3 regions of the Streptomyces sp. NPDC091292 genome follow, and region 2 is predicted to be linked to each of the others. Evidence: riboswitches for the same ligand, from Rfam matches in the RefSeq annotation. Region 2 holds a riboswitch; each other region holds the start of a gene.
The links. Region 2 has a riboswitch for S-adenosylmethionine ahead of ACIQNU_RS06220 (aminotransferase class V-fold PLP-dependent enzyme). Riboswitches for the same ligand answer to the same signal wherever they lie in the genome.
Positions count from the first base shown of each region.

Region 1: linked by a shared signal. The riboswitch ahead of thrC (threonine synthase) and the one ahead of ACIQNU_RS06220 (aminotransferase class V-fold PLP-dependent enzyme) in region 2 are both predicted to bind S-adenosylmethionine.
Region 3: linked by a shared signal. The riboswitch ahead of ACIQNU_RS17010 (glutathione S-transferase C-terminal domain-containing protein) and the one ahead of ACIQNU_RS06220 (aminotransferase class V-fold PLP-dependent enzyme) in region 2 are both predicted to bind S-adenosylmethionine.

Region 1 is NZ_JBIVUQ010000007.1:356,655-361,143, forward strand. It holds gene ACIQNU_RS21960 (MoaD/ThiS family protein) at 1-113, opposite strand, end outside; gene thrC (threonine synthase) at 170-1,459, opposite strand; SAM riboswitch class I at 1,477-1,641, opposite strand; gene ACIQNU_RS21970 (glucosyl-3-phosphoglycerate synthase) at 1,819-2,766, shown strand; gene ACIQNU_RS21975 (trehalose-6-phosphate synthase) at 2,966-4,387, shown strand; gene otsB (trehalose-phosphatase) at 4,406-4,489, opposite strand, start outside.
Region 2 is NZ_JBIVUQ010000001.1:1,263,854-1,268,342, forward strand. It holds gene ACIQNU_RS06210 (cytochrome bc complex cytochrome b subunit) at 1-560, shown strand, start outside; gene trpD (anthranilate phosphoribosyltransferase) at 695-1,759, shown strand; SAM riboswitch class IV at 1,842-1,958, shown strand; gene ACIQNU_RS06220 (aminotransferase class V-fold PLP-dependent enzyme) at 2,160-3,572, shown strand; gene ACIQNU_RS06225 (Lrp/AsnC ligand binding domain-containing protein) at 3,611-3,892, opposite strand; gene ACIQNU_RS06230 (rhomboid family intramembrane serine protease) at 3,889-4,489, opposite strand, start outside.
Region 3 is NZ_JBIVUQ010000005.1:127,823-132,311, reverse strand. It holds gene ACIQNU_RS17025 (NtaA/DmoA family FMN-dependent monooxygenase) at 1-918, opposite strand, end outside; gene ACIQNU_RS17020 (LLM class flavin-dependent oxidoreductase) at 935-2,197, opposite strand; gene ACIQNU_RS17015 (putative leader peptide) at 2,274-2,588, opposite strand; SAM riboswitch class IV at 2,673-2,817, shown strand; gene ACIQNU_RS17010 (glutathione S-transferase C-terminal domain-containing protein) at 3,117-3,872, shown strand; gene ACIQNU_RS17005 (AbgT family transporter) at 3,888-4,489, opposite strand, start outside.

The DNA.
Region 1 (4,489 bases), on a different contig from region 2:
TTCTTCTCCAGGTCGGCGATGACCTCGGCGAGGGTCGTGCCCTCGGCGGCGACCTCGGCCCGGCCGCCGGTGTAGGTACGCAAAATGGTGGGGATGCGGACGTTGACGCTCATGTTCCGGCCTTTCCGGTCGATCCGTCGTGTATTCGTCGGGGGATTCAGCGGGGGATTCAGCGGGCCAGGCCCGCGTCGCGGAACGCGTCCAGGCTCGGGCGGATGGTCGCTGTCGGGCCGGTCGTCGGCGCCACCGCGTCCAGGGTCTTCAGGCCGTCGCCGGTGTTCAGCACGACCGTCGTCAGCGCGGGGTCGAGCAGGCCCGCGTCGATGAGCTTGCGCGTGACACCGACGGTCACGCCCCCGGCCGTCTCGGCGAAGATGCCCTCGGTCCGCGCGAGCAGCTTGATCGCGTCGACCACCTGCTCGTCGTCCACGTCGTCCACGGCGCCGCCGGTACGGCGCGCGATGTCGAGGACGTAGGGGCCGTCGGCCGGGTTGCCGATGGCGAGGGACTTGGCGATGGTGTTCGGCTTCTGCGGCTTCACCACGTCGTGCCCGGCCTTGAAGGCGGCGGACACCGGCGAGCAGCCCTCGGCCTGGGCGCCGAAGATCTTGTACGGCTTGTCGGCGACGAGCCCCAGCTTGATCAGCTCCTGGAGCCCCTTGTCGATCTTCGTGAGCTGGGAGCCCGAGGCGATCGGGATGACGAGCTGGTCCGGGATCTCCCAGCCGAGCTGCTCACAGATCTCGTACGCCAGGGTCTTGGAGCCCTCGCCGTAGTACGGGCGCAGATTGACGTTGACGAAGCCCCAGCCCTCGCCCAGCGGGTCGCCGATCAGCTCGGAGCAGAAACGGTTCACGTCGTCGTACGTGCCCTCGATGCCGACCAGCTCGCCGCCGTAGACCGCGGCCATGACGACCTTGCCCTGCTCCAGGTCGTGCGGGATGAACACGCAGGAGCGGAAGCCCGCGCGGGCGGCGGCGGCGCCGACCGCGCCGGCCAGGTTGCCCGTGGAGGAACACGAGAGGGTCGTGAAACCGAAGGCGCGGGCGGCCTCGATGGCCTGCGCGACGACACGGTCCTTGAAGGAGTGCGTGGGGTTGCCCGAGTCGTCCTTGATGAACAGCTTGCCGGGCTGGACCCCCAGTTCCCGGGCCAGGTTGTCGGCCTTGACCAGCTTCGTCCAGCCCGGGTTCAGATTCGGCTTGGACGCGACATCGGCGGGGACGGGCAGCAGCGGCGCGTACCGCCAGATGTTGTCGGGGCCCGACTCGATCTTCTTACGGAGCGCTTCCGGGTCACCGAGCGGCAGGTCGTACGCCACTTCGAGCGGGCCGAAACACAGCTCGCAGGCGAAGATCGGGCCGAGCGGGAACCTCTCGCCGCACTCGCGACACGAGAGGGCCGATGCGGGGCCCAGGTCTACGGTGTCGGTGGCGGGAGCGACAGTCTGTACAGCCATGGAGGCGAGGCCCTTTCTCCTCATCTTCCTCATGGCGCGTTTCGCCATGAGACGGATTTGGCACCTTCCCTAGCCGGGAGCCTCGCGGACATGATCGGAATTCACCTTGATCACGGACGAGACCGGCTGGAGGGTTGCCGGGGCTTCAACGGGCCGTATCCCTCTGCCCCTCTGGATGAGCGGTATGAAGTTGTGGTCGCGGCGACCCCCGACATGCGATGGTCACCGGCGTTGTTCAAGACTGTAACCGAAGGCCAGGACAGTTGAGATAGTCGTCCGAACCCCGAGACGAACGTAACAATCCGCCGCCCCGGTGGCGGTACCGGCCCCCCTTGTCGACCGCGAAGGAGCCGCTGACCGTGCTGGAAGATGTCGAGCGCTGGCTGACCGAGCGCTCCTGGTCCGTGTCCGACCGTCCCCTGCGCCACCTCCTGGCCGCCAAACGGGCCACCGGGACATCGGTGAGCGTCGTGCTGCCCGCCCTGGACGAGGAGGAGACGGTCGGCGAGATCGTCACCGTGATCCGGCGGGAGCTGATGACGCGGTCGGTGCCGCTCGTGGACGAGCTGGTGGTGATCGACTCCGGCTCCACGGACCGGACCGCCGAGGTGGCCTCCGCGGCCGGCGCACGCGTGGTGCACCGGGACGAGATCCTGCCGCGGCTGCCCGCTGTGCCCGGCAAGGGCGAGGTGCTGTGGCGGTCGCTCCTGGTCACCGGCGGCGACATCGTGTGCTTCGTCGACGCGGATCTGCGCGAGTTCTCGGCGGACTTCGTCTCCGGGATCGTGGGGCCGCTGCTGACCGAGCCGGAGGTCCAGTTCGTCAAGGCGATGTACGACCGGCCGCTCGGCTCGGCCGAGGGGCAGGGCGGCCGGGTCACCGAGCTGATGGCGCGCCCGCTGCTGAATCTGCACTGGCCGCTGCTCGCGGGGTTCGTGCAGCCGCTCGGCGGCGAGTACGCGGTCCGCAGGACGCTCCTGGAACGGCTCCCGTTCCCCGTCGGGTACGGCGTGGAGCTGGGCCTCCTGGTCGACTCCCTGCACACGGTCGGCCTCGACGCCCTCGCGCAGGTCGACGTCGGCGTACGCAAGCACCGCCACCAGGACGGCCAGGCGCTCGGCCGCATGGCCGCCGCGATCTACCGCACCGCCCAGCTCCGGCTGGCCCGAGGCCACCTGGTCCGCCCCGAACTCACCCAGTTCGAACGCGGCGAGCGGGGTTTCGAGCCCCGCACCTACCGGGTGGACACGGAGGAGCGCCCGCCGATGGAGGACATCGCGGAGTACGCGACGCGACGCGTGGCGTAGTGACCGGGCCTCGCCCCTGCGGGGCATCGGCACCCCTGCGTCCCTGCGGGACGAAGCCCGACGGAGGCCCACGCGTTGTCCCTGCGGGACACAGCCCGGCGGAAAGCTGTCCCCGCGGGACCCAGGCAATGCGCCAAGCCCCGGTCGTATACAGGCCGGGCGTGTTTGAGGGGTCGTGGGGTGGGCCAGGTATGCGGATATGGGTTTTGCGCAAGGGCACGTCCTCGTGGCGTCGAACCGCGGTCCGGTCTCGTACGACGTCCGTGAGGACGGTTCCCTGGGCGTACGGCGAGGTGGTGGCGGGCTCGTCTCGGGGCTGTCGGCGATCGGTCCTGACGCCGGCGCCGTGTGGGTGTGCGCGGCCCTCGGCGAGGGCGACCGTGAGGCGGTCCGGCGGACGGGCGGGGCGCTCGACCCCGCCGACACGGGCGGCCAGCGCGTCCGGATGCTCGGCATCCCGCCCGACGTGTACTCCGCCGCGTACAACGGCATCGCGAACTCCGTGCTGTGGTTCGTCCACCACATGCTCTACGACATCCCGGTCGAGCCGGCCTTCGGCACCGAGTTCCGTCAGCAGTGGGCCGCGTACGAGACGTACAACCGTGCCTTCGCCGACGCGCTCGCCGACGAGGCGGCCGAGGGCGCGGCCGTCCTGGTGCAGGACTACCACCTCGCGCTCGTCCCCGGCATGCTCCGCGAGCTGCGCCCCGATCTGCGGATCGGGCACTTCTCGCACACCCCGTGGGCGCCCGTCGAGTACTTCCGGCTGCTCCCGGACGACATCGCCGGGCAGTTGCTGCGCGGCATCCTCGGCGCCGACCGCGCCGCGTTCCTGACCCACCGCTGGGCCGGCGCGTTCACGGCCTGCTGCAAGGACGCCGTCGGCGGTACGGGCACGACCCGCGTCGGCGTCCACGGCCTCGGCGCGGACGCCGACTTCCTGCGCGAGCGCGCCCACCGCCCGGACGTCGAGGACCGTATCGCCGCCCTCCGCGACCAGCTCGGCACCGCCCCCGACGGCACCCCCCGAAAGACCGTCGTCCGCGTCGACCGGACGGAGCTGTCGAAGAACATCGTCCGCGGCCTGCTCGCCTACCGGGAACTGCTCGCGTCCCGCCCCGAGTGGCGCGAGCGCGTCGTGCACATCGCCTTCGCCTACCCCTCGCGCCAGGACCTCGCCGTCTACCGGGACTACATGACCGAGGTCGGCCGGGTCGCCGAGGAGATCAACGCCGAGTACGGGACGGACGGCTGGACCCCGGTCATGCTCCGCCTGGACGACGACTTCGCCCGCTCCCTGGCCGCGTACCGCATCGCGGACGTCGCCCTGGTCAACCCGGTGCGCGACGGCATGAACCTGGTCGCCAAGGAGGTACCGGTCGTCTCGGACGCGGGCTGCGCCCTTGTCCTGTCCCGTGAGGCGGGCGCGTACGAGGAGATGGGCGACGACGCGATCGTAGTGAACCCGTACGACGTGTCCGGCACCGCGGACGCCCTGCACACGGCGCTCTCGATGGGCGACGGCGAGCGGGCCGAGCGGACGAAACGGCTCGCCGCGGCGGCCACCGCCCTGCCTCCGACGCAGTGGTTCCTCGACCAGTTGCGCGCGCTGGAGAAGTAGCCGGCGCGGCACCGGACCTCAGCGGCTGATCTTCTCCGCCAGGGTCGCCAGGAACTCCACCAGGCCCGCCGGTCCTTCCACCACCAGGTCGGCGCGGGCCGC
Region 2 (4,489 bases):
AGTCCTGGGTCACCGGCGACAAGCGCGAGCACCACATCCTGGACCGCCCGCGCAACGCCCCGACCCGTACCGGTGTCGGTGTCGCGTGGATCACCTGGTACGTGGTCATGCTGATCGGCGGTGGCAACGACCTCGTCGCCACGCACTTCCATCTGTCGATCAACGTCATCACCTGGTTCGTACGGATCGCGTTCTTCGTGGCGCCGGTCGTCGCGTTCCTCATCACCAAGCGGATCTGTCTCGGCCTCCAGCGCCGGGACCGGGACAAGGTGCTGCACGGACGCGAGTCCGGCATCATCAAGCGCCTGCCGCACGGTGAGTTCATCGAGGTCCACGAGCCGCTCAACCAGCAGGCGCTGCACACGCTCACCGCGCACGAGCAGTACCGGCCGGAGGAGATCGGCCCCGAGGTCGACGAGAACGGCGTCAAGCGCAAGATCTCGCGCGGCCAGAAGCTGCGGGCCAAGCTGTCCAAGGGCTACTACGGCGAGGACGGCCAGATCCCGAAGCCGACGGTCGAGGAGTACGAGGAGATCACCAGCGGTCACGGTCACCACTGACGCCCTGGTCGCCATCAGGTCGCCACAGCGAGAGCCCCGTCCACAGCCCGGACGGGGCTCTTCGCTGTCCCCACGGCTGGATAGGGTGGCCCTGTCGGTACGTCGGTACGCATGTCTACGACCCAGGAGCGACCATGAGCGCTGTGACCCCCGCTGGAGGCGACACCACGGCGGGCCGTTCCTGGCCCCGGGTCCTGGACGCGCTTCTGTCCGGGCAGGACCAGGGCGCGGACGCCACGGCGTGGGCGATGGACCGGATCCTGCGCGGTGAGGCCACCAACGCGCAGATCGCCGGGTTCGCGGTCGCGCTGCGGGCCAAGGGCGAGACCGTCGAGGAGATCTCCGGACTCGTCCGCACCATGTACGAGCACGCCCGGGTGATCGAGGTGCCGGGGCCCAGCGTCGACATCGTGGGCACCGGCGGGGACGGCGCCCGTACCGTCAACATCTCCACGATGTCGGCGATCGTCGTCGCCGGGACCGGGGCGAAGGTCGTCAAGCACGGCAACCGGGCCGCGTCGTCGGCGAGCGGCGCGTCGGACGTCCTGGAGAAGCTCGGCGTCAATCTGGACCTGACGCCCGAGCGGGTCGCCGAGGTCGCCGAGGAGGCCGGGATCACCTTCTGCTTCGCGGTGAAGTTCCACCCGGCGCTGCGCCATGTGGCCGCTGCCCGCAGTCAACTGGGCATCAGGACCACCTTCAACTTCCTCGGCCCGCTGACCAATCCGGCCCGTGTGAAGGCCCAGGCGACCGGTGTCGCGGATGCCCGGATGGCGCCGATCATGGCCGGGGTGCTCGCCGAGCGCGGCTCGTCGGCGCTGGTGTTCCGCGGCGACGACGGACTGGACGAGCTGACGACGACCGCCACATCGAAGGTGTGGGTGGTGCGGAACGGCGCGGTGAGCGAGCAGGCGTTCGACCCGCGGGACGTGGGGATCGAGCTGGTGCCCGTCGAGGCGCTGCGCGGAGCCGACGCCTCGTACAACGCCGAGGTCGCCCGGCGGCTGCTCGCCGGCGAGACAGGGCCCGTACGGGACGCGGTGCTGCTCAACTCGGCCGCCGCGCTGGTCGCCCTGGCACCGGGCGACGGGCCTCTCACCGAACAGATCCGCGCCCAGCTGGCCCGTGCCGCCGAGTCCATCGACTCGGGATCGGCGCGGCGGACCCTGGAGCGCTGGGTGAACGCCACCTCGAAGTGACGGACGGCCCCCGGGGGCCCGCAGGGTCCGCTATCTGGACGCCCGTTGGCCCGGCCTCCGGGTGTCTGTCATAATTTCGGCAGGTCATGAGTGACAGCGAATCGGCCCCGGCCCGCTGTCCGGCAACCCTCCGTCCGTGGCGGGGTGCCCCGGGTGAAGACCAGGTCGTAGGCAGCGAGGTCTACGGCAAGCGCGGACCCCTCGCTCCACCAGGGGTCCTGGTCGTCGAGGGAGCAGTCTCGTGAGCAAGCGAATGCGATAGGGCGCAGAGCCCCGCCTCCGCACACACCCCCGTCCGGTGTGATCGTCCCCCCCTTCCCGTGCCGTCCTGGTGTGGCCCGCGTCTTCGCGCGGCCCCCGACGGCGCGGTCATCTCGCTTGCCACTCACGGGAGTTCGCCATGTCCGTCGCCACCACTGCCGTCGCCACCGCCACCGCCACCGCCACTGCCCCTTCCGCCGAAGCCGGCTGTACCCCGCTGCCCGTCCTCGGCCGTGACGTCCGCGTCCCGCTCGTCACCGGCGGCGATGTCACGTACGCCGCCCTCGACTACGCCGCCAGCGCCCCCGCCCTCCAGCGCGTCTGGGACGACGTCGCCGCCTACGCCCCGTACTACGGCAGCGTCCACCGCGGCGCCGGATACCTCTCGCAGCTCTCCACCGACCTGTTCGAGAACGCCCGGAAGACCGTCGCCGACTTCCTCGACTGCCGCGACGGCGACCAGGTCGTGTTCACCCGCTCCACCACCGACTCGCTGAACCTGCTCGCCGCAGCGCTGCCCGCCGGTTGCGAGGTCTTCGTCTTCGAGACCGAGCACCACGCCTCGCTGCTGCCCTGGCGCGACGCCCGCACCACCTACCTCGACGCGCCCCGCACCCACGCCGACGCCGTCCGCACCCTGGAGCGCGCCCTCGCCGACCGCGATCCGCAGGGGTCGGCCCTGGTCTGTGTCACCGGCGCCTCCAATGTGACCGGCGAGCTGTGGCCGGTGCGGGAGCTGGCCGCCGCCGCGCACGCGCACGGCGCCCGGATCGTCCTCGACGCCGCCCAGCTCGCGCCCCACCACCCCGTCTCCGTCCAGGAACTGGACGTCGACTGGGTCGCCTTCTCGGGACACAAGCTGTACGCGCCGTTCGGCTCCGGTGTGCTCGCGGGGCGCGCCGACTGGCTGCGGGACGCCGAGCCGTACCTCGCCGGTGGCGGCGCCTCACGGAAGGTCGCGCGCCGCGCCGACGGCGGAGTGGACGTCGAGTGGCACGACAGCGCCGCCCGGCACGAGGCCGGCTCGCCCAATGTGATCGGGGCCTACTCCATCGCCTCCGCCTGCACGGCCCTTCAGGAGGCGGGCTTCGACTCGCTCGTGGCGCGGGAGCGGCAGCTCATCGACGCCGTGCGCACGGGCCTCGCCGAGGTGCCCGAGGTGCGGATCCTGTCGCTGTTCGGCGACGACGCCCCGCGCGTGGGCGTCCTCTCCTTCGTCGTCGACGGCTGGAACAGCTCGCACTTCGCGGCGGCGCTCTCCGCCGAGTACGGCATCGGCGTACGCGACGGTCTGTTCTGTGCCCACCCGCTGGTCCGCACCCTCCTCGGCGCGGAGCCGGGCGACACCGGCGAGTGCGGGGCGCCTGAGGCGGCGCCGGGGGAGCCGTCCCTCAACGCCATCCGGGTCAGCTTCGGTGCCGGCACGCCCGACGAGCATGTGGAGCGTTTCGTACGGGCCGTCCGGGAGCTGGTCACCGAGGGCGCGCGGTGGACCTACCGCACCGAGGACGGCCGCTGCGTCCCGGCCACCGGAAGCGAAGGGTCCCGCTAGTAATCAGGAATCAGGAATCAGGCAGCAGGCAGCAGGAATCAGGAGTCCAGGCCGATCGCGAAAGCGGCCTCCAGGTCGTGCTGCGAGTACGTACGGAACGCCACATGCGTGTCCGTGCCCTCGACGCCCGGGATCTTGCTGATACGGCCGGGGATGACATCCGCCAGATCGTCATGGGACCGCACCCGGACCATGGCGATCAGGTCATAGGTGCCGGTGACCGAGAAGACCTCGCTGACGCTGTCCAGCGCGGCGATCGACTCCGCGATCTCCGGAATGCGGTCCACGCTGGTCTTGATGAGCACGATCGCGGTGATCACGGCTTGCTGTCTCCCTCGGTGGCCGTGGCTGGTTGCCTCACTCTAGCCGTCCGCCCGCAACGCCCCCACGCGTAGACGAACCCCACTAAGAAGCCGATCAGGTGCGCCAGATACGCCACCCCGGGACCCTGGCTGTCCTGGCCCGTGGCCAGCCATTGGAGTAACGCCCAGAACGGCAGGACCATCCACGCGGGAAAGCGCAGCGGCAGGAAGAAGAGGAACGGGAACACGCTGGTGACGCGTGCCTTGGGGAAGAGATAGAGGAAGGCGCCGAGCACCGCCGCGATCGCCCCCGACGCGCCCACCAGGGTCTGCGTCGAATCGGCGTGCACCAGCGCGTACCCGAACAGCGCGAAGTAGCCGCAGCACAGATAGAACAGCGCGAACTGGAACCGGCCCATCCGCTCCTCGGCCATGATCCCGAAGACGCACAGGAAGAGCATGTTGCCCAGCAGGTGCGGCCAGGTGCCGTGGATGAACAGGGCGGTCGCCGGGGTGACCGCGGCGCCCGGGTCACCGCTGAACAGGTCCGCCGGAATCACCCCCCAGCGCGCGAAGTACGCCCGCTGCGCCACAAGGATTTCGTCCCCGGTCCCG
Region 3 (4,489 bases), on a different contig from region 2:
GATCGCGGTGGCGCCGCTGACCTGCTGCCGGCGGACTTCGCGGGACAGCTCCTCCGCGTCGGCGTCCGTGTCGCCGAGGACGAAGGTCGCGGCGGGCAGGATCAGGAGCTGGTCGCGGGAGCGGCCGTACCGGGCGAGTCGGTCCTTGACGTCGGAGTAGAACGCCCGGCCCGCCTTGCGGGTGGCGTACCGGCTGAAGATCGCGTCGGCGCCGGCCGCCGCGAACTCGCGTCCCTCGTCGGAGTCGCCGGCCTGGAAGACGACCGGACGGCCCTGCGGCCCGCGCGGCACATTGAACCGGCCGCTGATGTCGAAGTGGTGTCCCCGGTGGACGAAGGCTCCGGCGCGCGCGTCCCGCAGGAAGGTGCCGGTCGCCCGGTCGGCGACGATCTCGTCGCCGCGCCAGGAGTCGAAGAGTTCATGAGCGGTGGCCAGGAACTCCTCGGCCCTGGAGTACCGCTCCTCCTGCGGGAGGAATCCGCCGCGGCGGAAGTTCTCTCCGGTGAAGGCGTCCCAGGAGGTGACGACGTTCCACGCGGCGCGCCCGCCGGAGAGGTGGTCGAGGGTCGCGAACTGCCGGGCCACCTCGTAGGGCTCGTTGAAGGTGGAGTTGATGGTGCCGGTGAGGCCGAGGTGTTCGGTGACGGCGGCGAGGGCGCTCAGGACGGTGAACGTGTCGGGCCGTCCGACGACGTCCAAGTCATAGATCTCGCCGCCCTGTTCACGCAGCCGCAGCCCTTCGGCGAGGAACAGGAAGTCGAACTTGGCGCGTTCGGCGGTGCGGGCGAAGTGGGCGAAGGAGCTGAACTCGATATGGCTGCCGGCCTCGGGATCGCTCCACACGGTGGTGTTGTTGACGCCGGGGAAGTGTGCCGCGAGATGGATCTGCTTGAGCGGCTTGTCGGGCGACGTGCTCATGAGTGGTCCCTCCGGCTCAGGCGTTCTCGGCGGCGGCGTAGCGGTTGGCGGGGCGGGCGAGCCCGAGCAGGCCGCGCAGGGTGTCGGCCTCGTAGGAGCGCCGGAAGATGTTCCGGCGCTGGAGTTCGGGGACCAGGCCCCGGGTGATCGCCGGGAGGTCATGGCCGACGACGCCCGGCCGCAGCCGGAATCCGGTGAGCCCGGAGGACCGCAACTCCTCCAGGAGATCGGCCAGTTGGGCGGGCGTGCCGGTGAAGATCCGGGCGTCGCTGTCGTACGGCCGGCCCGCGAGCGTGTCGAGTCGGTCCCGTCGGGCCGCCGCCGCGCCGGGCTCGTCGTCCAGGAACACCACCAGATCGCCGAAGAGGTGTACGGGATCCTGGGCGCGCCCGGCCGTCTCCTGTGCGGCGCGGACGGCGGCGACGACGGCTCGGGCCTGGTCGGTGTCGTGCGGGGTGACGTAGCCGATGTCCGCGGAGCGGCCGACCAGACCGAACGGAGCGCCCGACGCCGATGCGTGGGCCAGCACGGTGACGGGCGGTTGGCCCTGGGGCGGGCGGGGTGTGATCGAGGGGCCCTTGACGCTGAAGTACTTGCCCTCGAAGTCGATGTAGTGCAGCTTCTCGCGGTCGATGAAGCGGCCCGTGGACACGTCGCGGATCTCGGCACCGTCCTCCCAGCTGTCCCACAGCCGCCGTACGACCTCGATGTAGTCGGCGGCTTCATCGAAGAGGCCGACGACCGCCTCCCGTACGCCCGGGGTGTCCAGATCCTCGAAACGGAACTCCGGGACGCTACGGCGGCCGAAGTGGGCGGCCTCGTTCCGGCGCGGGGACACCTGGACGCGGACGCCCGCGCGGCCGGTGCTCACGTAGTCGAGGGTCGCGATGGCCTTGGAGATGTGGAACGGCTCCGTGTGGGTGGCCACCACTGTCGGCACCAGTCCTATGTGGCTGGTCAGCGGTGCGACGCGGGCCGCGATGAGAACGGCGTCGAGGCGTCCGCGTACCTGGTCGGTGCGGCCGTCGGGTGCCGAGAAGTGCGAGGACTGGAGCCCGAGTGCGTCCTCGATCGTCACGAAGTCGAGCAGGCCGCGTTCGGCCTCGGTGACCAGATCGGTCCAGTATCCGGCGGTGAAGAGGTCCCGGGGGCGGGCGACCGGCTCGCGCCAGGCGGCCGGGTGCCAGCCCGCACCGTCGAGCGCGACGGCAAGGTGCAGCGGGGCGGCGGAGGCGGGGGGCGAAGCGGGTGACGGGCGTGACGGGGATGCTGAGGTCATGGCGGGCATGCCTTCCTGATCGGCTGTACGGGTCGCCGCGCCCCGGTCGGGAGAGGGCGGCGGAGTGACAGTCAGGTCAGGAACTACAGAGCGCGCCGGCGACACGCTTCAGGTCGATGTGCGGCCGGGAGTAGAGGTACACGGGCACAGGCACGGGGCGATACGGGGCCGGGGCGACGACACGGAGGACGGACACGGACGTCAGGTCCTGCCTGTGCGCCACCAGCCCTCCCGCCGCTTTCCCTCGCGCCACGTCCTTCACCTCCGACCTGCGGCCTCGGCACTCGTCACCTCTTCGGGACGCTACGTGAGGGCCACAGCCGTGCGCAATGCCGGGCCCCGCGCCACGTCTTGAGCCATAACGATGCCGCTCCGCGGGAGATTCCCGCATCCCGGATGGAGTGTGACCACGTCGTGAGACGGCCGACGGCCCCTTCTTGACGGCTTCACGGAGCGCGATGACACTGGCGGGGACGGTCACGATTGTCAGCGCCCATCGGGCAGGTTCGCCTGCTCGTGCGGTCATCGGCCCCGGCCCGCTGGCAGGCAACCCTTCCACCGCGACGGGGTGCCCCGGGTGACGACCGGGTCCCGTCGCGGCGGCGGGGCAAGCGTGGTCTCGCGTCTCGCGAGCCCCGGATGTGGACCGGTGGACATGGAATCGCCCTGGAACTGTTTGACGAGGCGCCTGCACATCGATCTGCTGCGCGTCTCCAGCGCCTGCTAGTACGCGGGTCCGGTAGTACGCGGGTCCGGCCCTTCCATCGGGCCCCGCAGACCCCTCATGTCCCCGCAGACCCCGCAGACCCGCAGACCCCGCGGTACTCAACACACAGGCGCAGTGGTTCCGTTCCGCCTCCTCACGCATCGACGCGGGCACGGCGGAGACGGGGCTTCCTCGTTCCCCCAAGGGAGAGTCATGACCGAGACAGTTTCGCGTGGTGCCGGCACGGCGGCCCTCTCGTCCCGCCCGTCGTCCCGCCCGCACCGCTTCCGTGGCCGCATCGGCGTCGGCCTCGCCGGCGGCTTCTACCCCGCGCCCCACCGCTATCTCCTCCACCTGTCGGCGAGTTGTCCGCGCTCACTGCGCGTCTCCATCACCCTGGACCTGCTCGGCCTCAAGGAGTCCGTCGCCACCACGGTCCTCGCCCGCACCGACGGCACATCCGACGCGTTCGCCTCGCTGCGCAGCGCGTACGAGGCCACCTGGCACCACTACCACGGTCCGCTGACCGTGCCCGCGCTGTGCGACCGATGGAGCGGACGGGTGGTCAGCAACCACACGCCCGACATCCTTCGTGACCTGGGCGGCCTCGCCGCCGACGCCGCCGACGCCGGCGACCCGCGCATCGCCGCACTCCGCCCGCCGGCTCTCGCCGCGCGGATCGACGCCCTCCGCGACCTCCTCGACCGTGACGTCACGCCGGCCTCCCGGCCGGAGCGCGTGACGCCGCGACTCGATCTGCTGAACCGCCAACTCACGCACAGGCCCTACGCGTTGGGTGACGTGCTGACAGCCGCCGACGTGGACCTCTGGGTGGCACTCGTCCGCCTCGACGCGTCCCACGGCGTCTCCTCGTACGACGGCCTCCGGAACTACGTACGACGCCTCGGCGGTCATCCGGCCTTTCACGGCGCGGTCGGCACGGTCGGTGTGGGCCACAGCGCGGCATGACCCCGGTCTGCCGGGTCAGCGGACAGGCGCTCCCGGGCCGAGGGGAATCCCGAGGGTCCACCACAGCAGGAACAGCAGGGTCCAGGCGGTCGTCATCGCGACGGCCAGGGGAAGGGTGTACGAGGCGAGGGTGCCGATGCCCGCGCTCTTCCGGTAGCGCTGGAGGAAGCCGAGCGCCATCACGAAGTAGGGGCTCATGGGCGTGATGGCGGTCGAGCCGGAGTCGGCTATCCGGAACAGTGCCTGGGTGGTCTCGGCCGGGACCTGGACGAGCATCAGCATGGGGACCAGGACGGGCGCCGCGAGGGCCCACATGGCGGATCCGCTGGTGACCATGATGTTGACCAGGGTCAGAAGCAGGAGGATCAGCAGGAAGACGACGAGGATCGGCATGCCGCTGTTCCGTAGCGCCTGGGCCGCTTCGACGGCCACGACATCGCCGATGCGGGTCCAGTCGAAGTAGGCGAGGAACTGGGCGATGGCGAAGAACAGCACAAGGACCGGCGCCATCTGTTTGACGCCCTCGACCATGAGCTTCGGGACGTCGGCGGGCTTGGTGACCGAGCCCGCCGACGCTCCGTAGACGACACCGACGAGCGCGAACAGGACGGCGACGA